Regions from separate parts of the Pseudomonas bubulae genome, predicted to be linked through region 2. Evidence: predicted binding sites of a transcription regulator. Region 2 holds the regulator's gene; the other holds the start of a gene.

Region 1 (9,160 bases), 750 kb from region 2:
GTTCAACAAGGACGGCAAGGCCGACAACCGCAACGCCAACGAACTGCTGGGCCTGCAAACCAAGGCCACAGTGGGCGTAGGCAAGGACGGCACTGGCGGCGTCAGCATGGCTACTTCCTACAGTCAGTTGGTATCCAAGGTGGGCGGTAAAGCCAGCCAGGCGGCGGTCGACGGCACCGCCAATGGCGCGGCTTTGGCCTACGCCAAAGAGGTGCGCAACTCGGTATCCCAGGTCAACCTGGACGAAGAAGCCTCCAACCTGGTCAAGTTCCAGCAGTACTACACCGCCTCGTCGCAGATCATCAAAGCGGCGCAAGCAACCTTCAGCACGCTGATCAACAGTCTTTAAGGGAGCCCGCGACGATGCGTATTTCAACTTCGCAGTTTTTTGAATCGACCAGTGCCACCTACCAGAACAACTTCTCGTCGGTGATCAAGACCCAGAGCCAGATCGACTCCGGCGTGCGCATCCAGACCGCTGCCGATGACCCGGTAGGTGCGGCGCGCCTGCTGCAATTGCAGCAGCAAAAAGACATGCTGGCGCAGTACAGCACCAATATGAACAGCATCAAGTCGTCGCTGGGTGCTCAGGAAGCGGTGCTCGACAGCATCAATAACTCATTGCAAAAAGCCAGTGAACTGGCCCTGCAGGCGGGTGGCGGCGGTGTCAGCGATGCGGATCGGGCTACAATTGCCAATGAATTGGGCAGCATCGAAGATCAGGTGTTCAGCCTGCTCAACAGTAAGGACGCCTCGGGCAACTACATGTTCTCGGGTTCAAAAAGTAACACGCCACCTTATGCGCGTAACAACGACGGCACTTATAGCTATCAAGGTGACGACACTCAACTTAACCTTAAAGTTTCGGATACTTTGAGCCTGGCCAGCAGTGATACTGCCAAAAGCTTTATGGAAGGGGCGATCAATACTGGACGCACCCAGACTGTATTTACGCCGGTGACGGCTGCCGACGGTACGGTGTCTAGCAACGGTGGAAAGGTATCCGTATCGGCGGGCTTAATCACGTCAAGCCCGCAGTTCAATAAAAGTTTCGCTGAAGGGCAGCCGTACACGCTGACGTTTATCAGCAGAACCCAGTTCAAATTGACGAGCAGCCCCGATGGGGCAGATATCACTTCGCAGGTGTCGGGCAATGGTGCGTTCGACCCTACCAAGGAAGGTGGGCAGAGTATCAGTCTGCATGGCGTGTCGTTCGATTTAAGCATGAACCTTAAGGATATCCCGGCGGCGGATCAGGATACCGAGGCGGCTAAATACGCTTTTACCCTGGAGGCCAAGCCCGATTCGTTCAATGTATCGCGCACTCCAAGCAATCCCTCGACTGCGCTAATCACTGACTCTACGGTTGATGATACCAAGGCTTACAGTGACAGTTTCCCGAGCAATGGTGCAGTGATTAAATTCACCAGCGATAGCGAATATGAAATCTATGCCCAGCCGATTACTGCCAGTAGCAAATTGATTGCCAGCGGAACCATGGCTGGCGACTCGATCACAGCTCTGGGAGTCAGATTTGACTTTAGCGGTGCGCGAGCTGCTGGCGACCAATTTGTGGTCAGTGGTAACAACCATCAAAGCCAGAGCGCTTTGGACACTATTAGTCAGTTGCGTAAGGCGCTGGTTATTCCGACTGACAAAGATCCTGATGCCCAGAAAACTCAGCGGGATGTAATCAACTCCGCGATTGGCAACCTGAAAAACGCCAGTGCCGGCGTTGACAGCGCCCGCGGCTCGATTGGTGCGCGCCTGAAGGCGGTGGATATTCAGGCGGATGAAAATATCAGCCTGGGCCTGGCCAACGATTCCACCACGGCGGCGATCGGCAACACCGATATGGCGGGGGCGTCCATCGAACTGGCGTTCCAGAAAGCCATGCTCGAAGCCTCGCAACTGGCGTTCGTGAAAATCTCCCAGCTGAGCCTGTTCAACCAGCTCTAAACAGCGGTGCAGGGGGGTGATGTGGGAGCGGGCTTGCCCGCGATGCAGGCGACACGGTATGCCGGTAATACCGTGTTGCTGCCATCGCGAGCAAGCCCGCTCCCACAAAATCGCCTTTATGGCTGTAATGTTTTGTATAAAACCGCACAAAATAGCGTGACCTATGAGTCATAACGCGCATCTTCACTGTATCGTGTGAAACGTACGGGCGGGTGCCGGGCCTTTTTCGGGCTGTTTTGTTTATTTTTACGCACCCACACAAGCCCTTTTATTGTCAGCGCCCCTCGATTATGTGAGCGGGTGATCTCCAGCTATTTAGTATTGGGAAGCCACAATGATTGGCATTAAAAGCATCGCCAGTTACGTGCCAGCAAGCGGTGTAGACAACTACGCGCAGGGCGCGAAGTTCTCCAAAGACGAAGAATTCATTCTGGGCAAGATCGGTTCGGCGTTTCTGCCGCGCAAAGACGCTGACCAGGAAACCTCCGACCTGTGTGTTGAGGCAGTCAACGCACTGTTTATCAACAATCCTCAGCTTAAACGCGAATCCATCGACGCGTTGATCGTTGTCACCCAGAACGGCGACGCTGAAGGCCTGCCGCACACCGCGGCCATTGTCCAGGACAAGCTCGGTCTGCCGACCCACGTTGCCGCCTTTGATATCTCCCTGGGCTGCTCGGGTTATGTCTACGGTATCTACGCGATGAAAGGCTTTATGGAAGCCGCGGGCCTGAAGAACGGTCTGCTGGTGACGGCCGACCCGTACTCGAAAATCGTTGACCCGGAAGACCGCAACACCACCATGCTCTTTGGTGACGCCGCCACCGCTACCTGGATGGGCGAAGACGCTCCCTGGCAGCTGGGCAAGGCCAAGTTCGGCACCGACGGTTCGGGTGCGCCGCATCTGAAAGTCAGTGATGGTGTGTTCTTTATGAATGGCCGCCAGGTGTTCAACTTCGCGCTGCTCAAAGTGCCTGCGCACTTGAACGAGTTGCTGGAAGAGTCCGAGCTGACCTCCAAGGACATCGACGCGTTCTGCATCCACCAGGGCAGTGCGGCCATCGTTGACGCCGTGGCCCGTCGCTTTGAAGGCGAGCCGGAGAAATTTATCAAGGATATGGTCGAGACCGGCAACACCGTGTCGTCGAGCATTCCGCTGCTGCTGGAAAAACACGTGATGGATGCCACCTGGAAGCGGGTGGCGCTGAGCGGTTTTGGCGTGGGCCTGTCGTGGGGCTCGGCGATTATCTATCGCCCGTAAGCATTACGTTGAAACACAAAACGCCCGTGGCCCTAAAGCCATGGGCGTTTTGCTTTCTGGCAGGGCTGATTGAAACTGTGGGAGCGGGCTTGCTCGCGATGGCATCACCCTGGTTTGCCTGAAGCACCGCGCCGCCCGAATCGCGAGCAAGCCCGCTCCCACACTGGGGGGTGCCCGGCAACTCATCGCCCCGCTAACCCCCTGAATTACAAGGCATGGCCCCCTTGCCTGCAAAAAAAATCAAAATAAACCTCAAGCAACCTGCGTTTACGACGATAACCATTACGAAGGTTCTCTAGGCCACACCCGGCGGTTGCCAGGGCCGGAAGCCGCAGTATTCATCTAATGAGGATTTCGTCATGGGTTTATCAGTTAACACAAACGCAACGTCGTCGATTGTTCAGAACAACTTGAACAAGGCTGCCACCAACTTGAGCACCTCGATGACTCGTTTGTCTTCCGGTCTGAAAATCAACAGCGCCAAAGACGACGCGGCTGGCATGCAAATCGCTAACCGTCTGACAAGCCAGATGAAAGGCCTCACCGTTGCCGTGAAGAACGCCAATGACGGCATCTCCATGGCTCAGACTGCTGAAGGCGCGATGCAGGAATCGACCAACATTCTGCAGCGTATGCGTGAACTGGCCCTGCAATCGGCGAACGGCTCGAACAGCGATGAAGACCGCAAATCCCTTAACCAGGAATTCACTGCCCTGAAGGGTGAAATCAACCGTATCTCCAGCACTACCACCTTCGGTGGCAAAAACCTGCTGGACGGTACGATGCAGAACGCCAAGTTCCAGGTCGGCGCTAACGCCAACGAAACCATCTCCTTCGGCGTGGGTGACCTGAGCTCGGCAGGTCTTAAAGGCCAGTACAGCACTGCTTCGGTGGCGGGTGAGAACCTGGCGGGTATGGCTGCTTCGGTTACGGGCGGTGCCAAGAACGGTGGCGAAACTGCAGTGACGGGTGCGGTACCAGCTCCTGCATACACGACAACTGGCACTGAAAAGCTCAATATCAACGGTCGAGATATAACTGTTGCTGCTGGTTTGGCCACCGTTGCTACCCAAGCGACTGCCATCCAGACTGAGTTGGATAAAGATCCAACTAATACAATTGACGCCACTGTATCTGCTGGTGGTGCTCTCGTCCTGACGAATACCCATGGTGGGGTTGCCATTGCCGGTGCTGATGCGGATAAGTTTGGCCTTACTGCTGGTACTACCAATACGGTCACTACTGGCGCATCGAAGTTGGCTGCGGGCGAAATCACTGTCAATGGCAAGGCAGTAACCCTGGGCGCCACTGGTAAAGACACCGTTCAGGATGTCCTCGATCAGCTTAATGCTCTGCCCGACGTAGGCTCTGCAACAATCGACAAAAATGGCCGTATCTCGCTGACCTCTGCGGATGGCAAAGCGCTGACTTTGGCAGACGGCAACAAGGCTAACGGCGGCCCTGGTTCGCTTGCTGCACTGGGGCTGACCAGTGGTACTACTAACGTAAAAACCGTTTCAGATACCTCGCTGAAAATTGGCGCAACTGAAATCAAGATCGCCAAAGGCAGCGACATTGACTCTGTGATCTCGTCGATCAACAGCGCTAGTGCAGGTGCAACAGCTACCAAAACTGAAGATGGCAAAATCTCTCTGTCCGCCAACAAAGACATAGTTATCAGCGCTGGCAGTACTGGTACCTTGGCTGATCTGGGGCTGGAAGCTGGCACCACTAGCGCAGTGACCTCACAAACTACCGTCGATCAGTTGGATATTCTGGATGCTACTGCGTCCCAGAATACCGTTCAGGCGCTTGACGCTGCGATTCAGCAGATCGACAGCCAGCGTTCCTCACTGGGTGCGGTGCAAAACCGTTTCGACAGCACTGTTTCTAACTTGAACAGCATCAATGAAAACGCCTCCGCTGCGCGTGGCCGTGTGCAGGATGCTGACTTCGCTTCGGAAACCGCTGAATTGACCAAGCAACAAACCCTGCAGCAGGCCTCCACAGCGATCCTGTCCCAGGCCAACCAGTTGCCTTCCGCAGTTATGAAACTGCTTCAGTAATAACGGCAACGGTTTGAAAACAGAAGGGCGCGTTTACGCGCCCTTCTGTGTTTTAGGCTTTTGGTGAATACCAATGCCCGAGGTGGCATGAATTTTGTTGCTGTCTACTGGATAGGTGTAGTTAGCCAATAAAACGGCAGGCAGTAAAAGGAGAATAAAGATGGCCAGTTCAACGGTAAGCGGTGTCGGCTCGGGTATTGATACCCAGTCCATTGTGAAGGCGTTGGTCGCTGCGGAAAAAGCGCCCAAGCAGACGCAAATTACTACCCAGCAAACGCAAACGACAACGCAACTGTCGGCACTGGGTACGGTAAAGGGCGCTCTTGATTCTTATCGTGCGGCCATCGACAAACTTAAGGATCCTTCCAGCTTCAGCGGCTTGGCAGGTACAACTTCAGACGATAAAAAAAGCAAGGTCACCATTGATGCCACGGCGTCAACCGGAACTTACAGTCTAGTAGTCGAGCAGTTGGCCACTGCGTCGAAGGTCAGTAGTCCGGTGTACGAGAAGGGTGCTTCAGCAGTGGTTAATAGCGGCACCGAGGCCACCACGTTGAAGATTTCTCAATCTGGTGTTGACTACAACGTGAGCATCGCCCCTGGTGCAACCATGAAGCAAGTGCGTGAATCTATTAACACGCAGTTGTCGGACAAGGGTATTAGTGCCAACGTATTGACCGATGCCAGTGGTTCCCGTCTGGTACTGACCTCGTCGAAGATGGGCAAGGATACCGAGATCACCATGGGTGGCGATTCGGAGTTGGCGAACGGATATACCTCGCTGGTTGAACCGCAAAACTCCATTTACACCATCGATGGTTTGAAGATGGAGTCCGCCAGTAACAAGGTTGACTCGGCCATCAGTGGTGTGACGATCGAGCTTCTGGCCGGGGACAAGGCGGCGACTACTATTACGGTTGCGGCCAGCTCCACGACGTTGAAAACCTCTGTGCAGGCTTTCGTCACGGCCTACAACGCATTGATGACGACCATCAATGCTCAAACCAAGGTCACGGCCACGGGGGACTCCTCAACCACTATGTCGGGCGCACTGACAGGCGATGCTTCCATGCGTCAGTTGGTGTCCAGCTTGCGTGGCGAGTTGCTCAATGGCGCGGCTTCGGAAACGACCATGGGGTTGTCGCAGATGGGGGTCAAGACGGATGCCAAAACGGGCCTGCTGACTCTGGATGATGCGGCGTGGAGCAAGGCAATCGCCAAACCCACGGGTGCGATGGATATCGCCAAGACTTTCACCGGTGATACGGGCCTGATAGCACGGATGACCAAAGCCACGGCTTCGTATGTGGGCTCAGCTGGCACCTTGACTCAGCGTACCGGCGATCTCAACAACAAGCTGACAGACCTGACGACGCAGCAGGCGGATCTGGATCGCCGTATGGAAACGCTGCAAACCACTCTCTCTGCCAAATACAACGCGATGGATACACTGGTTGCCCAGCTCAATGCCACAAGTTCCAGCGTCATGACTACTCTGAATTCGCTTAATAACCCTAAAACAACCTGATCGCACTGAGCCTCACCGCTAAAGCTTCCGGCAGCTCGGTCGATATAAAAATCAAGAACCAGTCATTTTTGCCTGACACCGTAATGAGGTAGAAACATGAACCCGATGCGCGCCCTTCGTCAGTATCAGAAGGTTAATTCCCACGCTCAAATTTCCGAAGCCAGCCCCCATCGTCTGATTCAGATGCTGATGGAAGGCGGCCTGGACCGTATGGCCCAGGCCAAGGGCGCGATGAGCCGTGGTGATATCCCGCAGAAGGCCATGCTGATTACCAAGGCCATCGATATCATCACCGGCCTGCGTCAGGGCCTGGATGAAGAAAAGACCGATGACAAGGCCGCGCTGGAGCAACTGGACAGCCTGTACGAGTACATGGCCGTGCGCCTGACCCTGGCCAATGCCAAGAACGACCCGGAAATCATCGATGAAGTGGCGCGCCTGCTGATCACTGTAAAAAGTGGTTGGGATGCCATCGCCCCGCAATAAGCCAGAGGAGTGCGTCATGAGCCAACTGCAACGTATTCAGGAAACCCGCGAAGCGCTGATTGATGCCCTGGCCGAGCGCAACTGGGATGCCATCGGCGAGCTGGATTCGGCCTGCCGGGTGTGTGTCGAGAATGTGCTGGACGAAGCGCCACTGGACGAGGCTGTTTTGCGCGAAAATCTGGAGGGGTTATTGGTGGTGTATCGCATGTTGCTGGAGGCGGCTACTGATGAGCGCCAGGCGGTCGTTGAGCAGATGGGGCAGATCAACCAAGCAAAAAATGCGTCAAAGGTTTACCATCTATTCGGTTAAGGCCTAAAGAATATGTGGTTAATTGCGTTTTAAACCGCCATAAATTTGACTCGGCACAGTTTTTTGACTTAACTAGCACGTTATTCTGTATTCAGTCGTCTTAGATATCCAACAGGGTTAGGACGTCTACATATGTCCTGCCATCCGGGGCATTGAGTTGACTAGGGAAGTTGCTATTGCATGTGGCGTGAAACCAAAATCCTGCTGATCGATGACGATAGCGTCCGCCGCCGTGATTTGGCGGTGATCCTGAATTTTCTTGGCGAAGAAAATCTGACCAGCCCCAGCCACGAATGGGAGCAGGCTGTCAGTGCCTTGCCGTCCAGTCGCGAAGTGCTTTGCGTGCTGGTCGGCACCGTGAGTACTGCCGGTGGCTTATCAGGACTGCTTAAGACACTGGCCGCGTGGGATGAGTTCCTGCCGATCATGCTTTTAGGTGAAGTTTCTTCTCTCGACCTGCCTGAAGACCAGCGCCGCCGGGTGTTGTCCAGCCTCGAAATGCCCCCCAGCTACAGCAAATTGCTTGATTCCCTGCACCGTGCCCAGGTCTATCGCGAGATGTATGACCAGGCCCGCGAGCGCGGCCGTCATCGTGAGCCCAACCTGTTCCGCAGCCTGGTCGGTACCAGCAGGGCGATCCAGCATGTGCGCCAGATGATGCAGCAAGTGGCCGATACCGATGCCAGCGTGCTGATCCTCGGCGAGTCCGGCACCGGCAAGGAAGTGGTGGCGCGCAATCTGCATTACCATTCCAAGCGTCGCGATGCGCCGTTTGTGCCGGTCAACTGTGGGGCGATTCCTGCCGAGCTGCTGGAAAGCGAGCTGTTTGGCCATGAGAAGGGCGCCTTTACCGGGGCCATCACCAGTCGTGCCGGGCGTTTTGAACTGGCCAATGGCGGCACGCTGTTCCTCGACGAAATCGGCGATATGCCGCTGCCGATGCAGGTCAAGCTGTTGCGTGTGTTGCAGGAACGTACATTTGAGCGTGTGGGCAGCAACAAGACCCAGTGTGCCGATGTGCGGATCATTGCCGCCACCCACAAAAACCTTGAAAGCATGATTGAAGTCGGCGCCTTCCGCGAAGACCTGTACTACCGCCTCAACGTATTCCCGATTGAAATGGCACCGCTGCGTGAGCGGGTCGAAGATATTCCGTTGCTGATGAACGAGCTGATTTCGCGCATGGAGCACGAAAAACGCGGTTCGATCCGCTTCAATTCCGCCGCCATCATGTCGTTGTGCCGTCATGCATGGCCGGGCAACGTTCGCGAGCTGGCCAACCTGGTGGAGCGCATGGCGATCATGCATCCGTACGGGGTGATTGGCGTTGTTGAGCTGCCGAAAAAATTCCGCTACGTGGATGACGAGGACGAGCAACTGGTCGACAGCCTGCGCAGCGATATGGAAGAGCGTGTGGCGATCAACAATGCCACAACGGACTTCGTGGCCAGCGCCAATGCGATGCTGCCGCCGGAAGGCCTGGACCTCAAGGACTACCTGGGCGGGCTGGAGCAGGGTTTGATCCAGCAGGCACTGGATGACGCCAACGG
Region 2 (9,160 bases):
CCTTCAGCTCGACCGCGTAGGCGTTATCGGCGCTCATCTAAACTCCTTGCGATGCAGCCTCTGCCTCTCACCCGGACACCAAACTTCTTGTGAAGAAGCACGCGTTCCCTGGCGGGCCGAACTGGCGGCGAACTATACCACTGCTCATAGTGACCGCCCAAGACCGAAGGAGTGCCGGTTAAGTCTCAGTACAGTGAAATAAAGATGTTTTTTCTGCAAACACACGCGCACTTTGTAAGCACATGCAATAAAGCACAGCGATCAAGCGTGAGGGAACGCCACATAACCGCTATAATCGTTGCCTTTTCTCAGGCTACCCGACTTCAACCATGAGCCAATCCAGCGACCTGATCCAATCCGCCCAACGCACCATCCGCCTCGAACTGGAAGCCGTAGAGGGCTTGCTGACACATATCGACGCAGATTTCGTACGCGCTTGCGAGATGATTTTGGCCAGTAAAGGCCGGGTGGTCGTGGTCGGCATGGGCAAGTCAGGACACATCGGCAATAAAATTGCCGCAACCCTGGCCAGCACCGGCACCACGGCTTTTTTTGTCCACCCGGCAGAAGCCAGCCACGGCGACATGGGCATGATTACCCGCGATGACATTATCCTCGCACTGTCCAACTCCGGCTCGACCGCCGAAATCGTCACCCTGCTGCCACTGATCAAGCGCCTGGGCATCAAGCTGATCAGCATGACCGGCAACCCCGAATCGCCGCTGGCCAAGGCCGCCGATGTCAGCCTGGATGCCCGCGTGGCCCAGGAAGCCTGCCCGTTGAATCTGGCACCGACCTCGTCCACCACGGCAACCTTGGTGCTGGGCGATGCACTGGCTATTGCCCTGCTTGAAGCTCGCGGTTTTACTGCAGAAGATTTCGCCTTTTCCCACCCCGGCGGAGCACTGGGCCGACGCCTATTGCTGAAAGTGGAAAACGTCATGCACTCTGGCGATGAACTGCCGCAAGTCGTGCGCGGTACATTGCTCAAGGAAGCGTTGATGGAAATGACCCACAAGGGCCTGGGCATGACCGTCGTCATAGAAGAGGACGGTCGACTGGCCGGAATCTTTACTGACGGCGACTTGCGCCGCACCCTGGACCGCGAAATCGACATCCGCAACGCCACCATCGACGCGGTCATGACCCCGCACGGCAAAACCGCCCGCGCCGACATGCTGGCAGCCGAAGCCCTTAAAATCATGGAAGACCACAAAATCAGCGCGCTGGTGGTGGTCGACAAGCAAGATCGTCCGGTTGGCGCCTTGAACATGCACGATCTGCTACGCGCAGGAGTAATGTAATGACCCAGGAACTTCTCAAGCGCGGCAAGGGCATCAAGCTGGCCATTTTTGACGTTGACGGCGTATTGACCGACGGCCGCCTGTATTTCCTCGAAGATGGCAGCGAATTCAAGACCTTCAATACCCTCGACGGCCAGGGCATCAAGATGCTTATGGCCGCCGGTGTGCAAACGGCAATTATCAGCGGCCGCAAAACCCCGGTGGTCGAGCGTCGCGCACAAAACCTGGGCATCCCGTATCTGTACCAGGGCCGCGAAGACAAATTGGTCGTACTGGACGAGCTTCTTGGCCAACTCAACCTAAGCTATGAACAGGTTGCTTACCTGGGAGATGACTTGCCCGACCTGCCGGTTATCCGCCGGGTAGGTCTGGGCATGGCCGTGGCCAACGCTGCGGACTTTGTCCGCGAGCACGCCCACGGGGTAACCCGGGCGCGGGGTGGCGAAGGTGCCGCCCGTGAATTCTGCGAGCTGATTCTGCGTGCCCAGGGCAGCCTGGACGCAGCCCACGCCGCCTACCTATAGAGCTTTCTATGCTGAGCAAAAAGATTCGCCAAATAGTGCTGTTTACAGTGATTGCCTCGCTGTTTGCAGCTGCTGGCTACTGGAATATCAGGCCGGAACGTTTTCTCAATGCCCCTACCCTGGCGGTGGATGAAAACGCTATCGACTACTACGCCACCAATGCACACAGCCGTCAGTTTTTACCTGACGGCAAGCTGCAGTACGACATGACGTCCGAGAAGCTTGAACATTTGAAGGCTTCCGAGGTCACTCAGATGACCCAACCGAAAATGCAGCTCTACCGCGGCACGGCCTACCCGTGGCACGTGCAGAGCGAGCGCGGTGAAGTCAACCCGGATGGCACCGAGGTCGAGCTTATCGATTCGGTGCGCATCGCGCGCACTGACGAAAAAAACCGCACCACCATTATTACCAGTACCCGTATGACTGTATTCCCCCAGAAGGAATATGCGCAGACCGAGCGAGACGTTAGAATCGACGGCGCTGGCGGCGTAACCACTGGCAAGGGCATGAAAGCATATTTGAAAGACGGCAGGATGGACCTGCTGTCCAACGTAAGAGGACAGTATGAGTCTCGTTAAAACCCTCCCTTTATTGCTCAGCCTGAGCGCAGCACTGGGAAGCGTGAGCGCCTGGGCTCTGCCGAACGACACCGAACAACCTATTCGCATCCAGGCCAACGAGGCACAACTGGATGACAAGCAAGGTATTGCCACCTACAAGGGCGATGTCATCATCACCCAGGGCTCGATGAAAATCACCGGCAACACCGTCACCATCACCCGTAATGCTGCGGGCGAAATCGACGTGGTGACATCCGTCGGCAACCTGGCCTACTTCGAGCAACTGCAAAAAGCCACTGACCCCAAACCGGTACAGGCTTATGCCGTCACCATTCAATACCATGCACCACAAAACCGCATCGTACTGATTGACAAGGCCAAAGTGATTAACGACGGCAATACCACCGAGGGCGAGAAAATCGTCTACGACACGGTAAAACAAATTGCCAGTGCCGGTCGCGCCAATGGCGCCAATGTCACCGCACCTCGCCCGCGCATCGACATGGTGATCCAGCCCAAGAAGAAAACCGACCAGCAGAAGGCCCAGTAATGGCAACTCTGAAAGCCCAGCATCTGGCCAAAAGCTACAAGAGCCGTCAGGTAGTACGTGATGTCAGCCTGTCGATCGACAGCGGGCAAATCGTGGGCCTGCTCGGCCCCAACGGCGCGGGCAAAACCACCTGTTTCTACATGATTGTCGGCCTGGTGCACGCCGATCAGGGTCGCGTACTGATCGATGACCTGGACGTCAGCCACGAGCCCATGCATGGTCGCGCACGCGCCGGTATCGGTTACTTGCCACAGGAAGCCTCGATCTTTCGCAAGCTGTCGGTGGCCGACAACATCATGGCAATCCTCGAAACCCGCAAGGAGCTCGACAAGACCGGTCGTCGCAAGGAGCTGGAAAGCCTGCTGCAGGAATTCCATATCAACCATATTCGCGACAACCTGGGCATGAGCCTGTCGGGCGGTGAGCGCCGTCGGGTAGAAATTGCCCGCGCACTGGCCACGGCACCCAAGTTCATCCTGCTCGACGAACCCTTTGCCGGTGTCGATCCGATCTCGGTGGGCGACATCAAACAAATCATCTACCACCTCAAAGCCAAGGGCATTGGCGTGCTGATCACCGACCACAATGTCCGTGAAACCCTCGATATCTGCGAAACGGCCTATATCGTCAATGACGGTCAATTGATCGCTGAAGGCGATGCTGAAACGATTCTGGCCAACAAGTTGGTGCGGGAAGTTTACCTGGGTCACGAGTTCCGCCTGTAAGCCCGGACACATCATGGGCAGCCAGGGCATCCGGGCAGTAAAAATGCGCCAGCATTTTATTGCCCGAATATTCAACGGGGTGCTCTCGATCAGTTCACCACCCGCAAACTAATTTAGACCGCCCCCTAGGCAAACGCACCGGTTTCAGGCATATAATTTGCTTATGTTTGGCGCTCACGCGCCCTGTAGTGGATGGCGCCATGTGCGCCGGCGAATAAGGTGTTAAGCCCCTGCCATGAAACCATCGCTAGTCCTGAGAATGGGCCAGCAGCTGACAATGACACCTCAGCTGCAACAGGCCATCCGCCTGCTCCAATTGTCGACCCTCGATCTGCAACAGGAAATCCAGGAAGCCCTGGAGTCCAACCCCATGCTCGAGCGCCAGGAAGAAGGCGACGACTTCGACAATGCAGACCCCCTTGCCGATAACATTGAGCAAAAGCCCAATCCCGACGTTCAAGAGCCCACCTACCAGGAAACTGCCCAGACCGTAGACAATCTGGAAGACGGTGACTGGGGTGAGCGCATTCCCAACGAACTGCCCGTGGACACTGCCTGGGAAGACATCTACCAGACCAGCGCCAGCAGCCTGCCAAGCAACGACGATGACGAGTGGGACTTCACCACCCGCACCTCGACCGGTGAAAGCCTGCAAAGCCACCTGCTGTGGCAATTGAACCTGGCTCCGATGTCCGACACCGACCGTCTGATCGGCGTAACCCTGATCGACTGCATCAACAACCAGGGCTACCTGGACGAAACCCTCGAAGAAATCCTCGAAGCCTTTGATCCGGAACTGGACATTGAACTCGATGAAATCGAAGCCGTCCTGCATCGCATCCAGCAATTCGAACCGGCTGGCATTGGCGCGCGCAACCTGGGCGAATGCCTGCTCCTGCAATTGCGCCAACTGCCTGCCAAGACCCCCTGGCTGAGCGAGGCCAAGCGCCTGGTCACCGACTACATCGACCTGCTGGGCGCACGCGACTACAGCCAGCTGATGCGCCGCATGAAGCTCAAAGAGGACGAACTGCGCCAGGTCATTGAACTGGTACAGAGCCTCAACCCGCGCCCGGGTTCGCAAATCGAATCCAGCGAAGCCGAATACGTCGTACCTGACGTGATCGTGCGCAAGGACAACGAGCGCTGGCTGGTCGAGCTTAACCAGGAGTCCGTACCGCGCCTGCGGGTGAACGCGCAATACGCCGGTTTCGTACGCAGAGCCGATACCAGCGCCGACAACACCTTTATGCGCAACCAGCTGCAGGAAGCACGCTGGTTTATCAAAAGCCTGCAAAGCCGCAACGAAACCCTGATGAAAGTGGCGACCCAGATCGTCGAGCACCAACGCGGATTTCTCGAGCATGGCGATGAAGCCATGAAACCCCTGGTACTGCACGATATCGCCGAAGCGGTGGGCATGCACGAATCCACCATTTCCCGGGTTACCACACAAAAATTCATGCATACCCCACGGGGTATTTATGAACTTAAATACTTTTTCTCCAGCCACGTCAGCACCTCTGAAGGCGGCGAATGCTCCTCCACCGCGATCCGTGCCATCATCAAAAAACTGGTTGCAGCGGAAAATCAGAAAAAGCCGTTGAGTGACAGCAAGATCGCTGGTTTACTGGAGGCACAAGGTATTCAGGTAGCCCGTCGCACCGTCGCCAAGTACCGCGAATCCCTCGGGATAGCGCCTTCGAGCGAACGCAAGCGTTTGATGTAAGCCACGGACCCCGGCGTTTCAGTGGCAGGCTGCTCGGCCTGCCGCTTTATGCAATGGCATCAAAGGAGAAACTGTATGCAAGTCAACATCAGTGGACACCAACTGGAAGTCACCGAACCGCTACGCGCATACATCGGCGAAAAACTCGACCGACTGGAGCGTCACTTCGACAAGATTACCAACGTACAGGTAACGATGGCGGTCGAAAAACTGAAACAGAAAATCGAGGCCACCTTGCACATCCATGGAGGAGAAGTCGTTGCCAACGCCGAGCATGACGATATGTATGCCGCCATCGATCTGCTCACTGACAAGCTTGATCGCCAACTGAAAAAGCATAAGGAAAAGACCCAAAGCCTGCTCCAGGGCGCGACCGGTCGTTAATACTCCCTACCCATGATCCGACTTGAAAGTATCCTGACCCCCGGCCGTTCCCTGGTGAACGCGCCGGGCGGCAGTAAAAAGCGTGCACTCGAACATATTGCCAACCTGATCAGCCGCGAAGTGCCTGGTCTCGAAATGCAGGATGTTTTCGAGAGCCTTATTGCCCGTGAAAAACTGGGTTCCACCGGTTTTGGCAACGGCATCGCCATACCCCATTGCCGCCTCAAGGGCTGCGAGTCGCCTGTAAGCGCCTTGCTGCACCTCGACGCCCCCATAGATTTCGACGCCATCGATGGCGCGCCGGTCGACCTACTTTTCGTTTTGCTGGTGCCAGAAGCGGCAACCGATGCACACCTGGAACTGCTCCGGCAGATTGCCAGCATGCTCGATCGCAAAGACGTGCGCGAAAGACTGCGCAACGCACCTAGCAACGAAGCGTTGTATCAGGTTGTTCTGGACGTACAGAACGGTCATTAATCATGCGCTTAGTCATAGTCAGCGGACGCTCCGGCTCCGGTAAAAGCACTGCCCTCGCCGTCCTTGAAGACAACGGTTTCTATTGCATCGACAACCTGCCAGCCGGCTTGCTGCCGGAACTGGCCGAACGCGCGTTGATTCACACTGAACTGGCCCAGCCACTGGTGGCCGTTTCGATCGATGCGCGCAACCTGCCGAGTCATTTGTCACGTTTTCCGCAGTTGCTTGAAGAGGTGCGTAACCGGCATATCCAGTGCGACGTGCTGTACCTGGATGCCGACGAAGAAACCTTGCTCAAGCGCTTCTCGGAAACCCGCAGGCGCCACCCGCTCAGCAGCGCGAGCCGCTCCCTTGCCGAAGCCATTCGCGATGAAACCCAGCTTTTGGGCCCCATTGCCGACCTCGCTGACCTGACCATCAACACCACCAATCTGAATCTGTATCAGTTACGTGACACCATCAAGCTGCGTCTGCTGAACAAGCCAGAGCCAGGCACCGCCTTTTTGGTGGAGTCGTTCGGTTTCAAGCGCGGTATGCCGGTGGATGCCGACCTGGTGTTTGACGTGCGTTGCCTGCCCAACCCGTACTGGAAACCCGAGCTGCGCGAGCAGTCAGGGCTGGACCAGCCGGTAGCCGATTATCTGGCGGCGCAACCTGATGTCGAAGAGATGTTCCAGGACATCTCCAGCTACCTGCTTAAATGGCTACCGCGCTTTGCAGCCAGCAACCGCGCCTATGTGACAATCGGAATCGGCTGCACGGGCGGGCATCACCGCTCCGTGTACCTGACCGAACGCCTGGGCAAATGCCTGCAAGAAACTCTGAAGAACGTCCAGGTTCGCCACCGCGACCTTACTTGAAGGATCTACCCCGCGATGCCTGCAGTGGAAATTGAAATCATCAACAAACTGGGCTTGCACGCCCGTGCATCGGCAAAGTTTGTCGGCATCGCAGGGCAGTTCCCATGTCAGATCCAGGCGGGTCGCACCCCTGAGTCGATGGTCGACGGCAAAAGCATCATGGCCATGATGATGCTGGCCGCCGGCAAGGGCACAACCATCCACATCAAGACCGAAGGTGAGAAGGATCAGGAAGCGCTGGACGCACTGGTTGCCCTGATCAATAACTACTTTGATGAAGGCGAATAAGCCTGAAGCCTTTTCGACGCAGCGGCAGGGAAACTGCCGCTGTGGGAGCGAGCCTGCTCGCGAAGGTCGTTCGCGAGCAGGCTCGCTCCCACGGCAGGAATTGATCGACTAAAGAGTATCTGCAGAGATCGATTCAACCAAGCGCCGTATCCATCACCATCATCAAACAAAAGCCGACACACAGCCCCAGGCTCGCCAGCTTTTCGTGGCCATTGCGCCGCGACTCGGGGATGACTTCCTGGGTGACCACCAGCAGCATCGCCCCGGCCGCCAATGCCAGACCCAACGGCAACAGCACCTCGGCCAAGTTGACCAGCCAGGCACAGAGCACCGCAAAGACCGGTTCAACCAGACCTGATGCAGCACCAATCAGGAACGCCTTGACCCGCGACATGCCCGCCCCTGCCAATACAAGGGCAATCACCAGGCCTTCCGGCACATCCTGCAACGCAATGCCCATCGCCAGGCTATCGGCATCCGGCATGCCGCCACCCGCCGACACCCCGACCGCCATGCCTTCAGGAATGTTGTGCGCCACAATGGCAATCACAAACAACCAGATGCGCGGCGCGATGACCGGCTCACCGGGGCGACTGACAAATACCTCCGGCCCGGCGCCCGAGACCTTGCGATCCACCAGAAACAGGCAGAATGCGCCCAGCAGGATCCCTGCACTTATAAGCCCGCTGGCGGGCCAGGGTGACAACCCCAGGCTTTGCGCTGCCGCAATGCCCGGCACAATCAGCGAAAAGGCCGTGGCCGCCAGCATCACACCGGCCCCAAAGCCCAGCAGAGTGTCACTGACCGCCACCGGCATTTTTCGAATAACCAGGACAGGCACGGCGCCTAACGCCGTGCCCAGTGCACACAACGCACCGCCCTGCAGCGCCCGCAGCAGCCGGGGCTCCAGATCCAGCCAGACCAGCCCCTTGGCAACCAACAGGGCCGTACCCGCCAACAGCAAAAGCGTACCGAAGGCATAGCGAAACATTCGAACGCCACCGACCGCTAAAATTTGCGTGCCCATAATCCGCCTGAATCCTTTCGTTGCGCTTAGCCAATCGCCGCTTGATAGCGTCGCGCCACTTCCGGCCAGTTGATCACGTTGTAAAACGCGTTGATATATTCCGGGCGGCGGTTTTGATAGCGCAGGTAATACGCGTGCTCCCACACATCAAGCCCCAGGATCGGCGTATTGCCGTTCATCAGCGGGCTGTCCTGGTTGCCGCTGCTTTCGATTACCAGCGTTTTTTGCGGGGTCACGCTCAACCATGCCCAGCCACTGCCAAAACGCGTCAGCGCGGCTTTGGTAAAGTTTTCCTTGAACACCTCCAGACCACCCAACTGCTCGTCAATCGCCTTGGCCAGCGCACCTTCGGGCTTACCCCCGCCTTTAGGGCTCATGACTTCCCAGAACAACGAGTGGTTGGCATGCCCGCCACCCTGGTTGATCACTGCAGCGCGCAGCTTTTCGGGCAACTGATGAACACTGGCCACCAGTTTTTCCACCGGCCACTTGGCCCATTCGGTGCCCTCTACGGCCGCATTGAGGTTGTTGATGTAGGTCTGGTGATGCTTGGTGTAGTGAATTTCCATGGTTTGCGCATCAATATGCGGTTCAAGCGCGTCATAGGCATAAGGCAATGCAGGCAAGGTGTAAGTCATTTCAATGTGCTCCTAAGTGATGGCCGCTAACTGTCGAGAACTCATGGCTGCTCTGAGCCACATTGCTTTTGAGCAACAGGTTGGAACGCGG

Evidence for each region. Region 2 encodes sigma-54, which starts transcription at its own class of promoters, with help from an activator protein. Its sites were predicted from a motif close to ANTGGCATNNANNTTGCTNT; they were not measured.
Region 1: fliD (flagellar filament capping protein FliD) is a predicted target of sigma-54. The motif match lies at 5,368-5,387, and genes of this name have one in related genera.

The regions. Positions count from the first base shown of each region.
Region 1 is NZ_CP146077.1:4,054,988-4,064,147, reverse strand. Features, by position in the region: gene flgK (flagellar hook-associated protein FlgK) at 1-349, shown strand, start outside; gene V6L81_RS18690 (flagellar hook-associated protein 3) at 364-1,959, shown strand; gene V6L81_RS18685 (ketoacyl-ACP synthase III) at 2,294-3,220, shown strand; gene V6L81_RS18680 (flagellin) at 3,580-5,286, shown strand; gene fliD (flagellar filament capping protein FliD) at 5,447-6,814, shown strand; gene fliS (flagellar export chaperone FliS) at 6,911-7,300, shown strand; gene V6L81_RS18665 (flagellar protein FliT) at 7,317-7,610, shown strand; gene V6L81_RS18660 (sigma-54 dependent transcriptional regulator) at 7,791-9,160, shown strand, end outside.
Region 2 is NZ_CP146077.1:4,808,531-4,817,690, forward strand. Features, by position in the region: gene V6L81_RS22170 (ATP-binding cassette domain-containing protein) at 1-37, opposite strand, end outside; gene V6L81_RS22175 (KpsF/GutQ family sugar-phosphate isomerase) at 330-1,304, shown strand; gene V6L81_RS22180 (HAD family hydrolase) at 1,304-1,828, shown strand; gene lptC (LPS export ABC transporter periplasmic protein LptC) at 1,837-2,409, shown strand; gene lptA (lipopolysaccharide transport periplasmic protein LptA) at 2,396-2,941, shown strand; gene lptB (LPS export ABC transporter ATP-binding protein) at 2,941-3,666, shown strand; gene V6L81_RS22200 (RNA polymerase factor sigma-54) at 3,902-5,395, shown strand; gene hpf (ribosome hibernation-promoting factor, HPF/YfiA family) at 5,471-5,779, shown strand; gene ptsN (PTS IIA-like nitrogen regulatory protein PtsN) at 5,792-6,256, shown strand; gene rapZ (RNase adapter RapZ) at 6,259-7,116, shown strand; gene V6L81_RS22220 (HPr family phosphocarrier protein) at 7,132-7,404, shown strand; gene V6L81_RS22225 (ZIP family metal transporter) at 7,538-8,431, opposite strand; gene V6L81_RS22230 (superoxide dismutase) at 8,458-9,069, opposite strand; gene V6L81_RS22235 (hypothetical protein) at 9,071-9,160, opposite strand, start outside.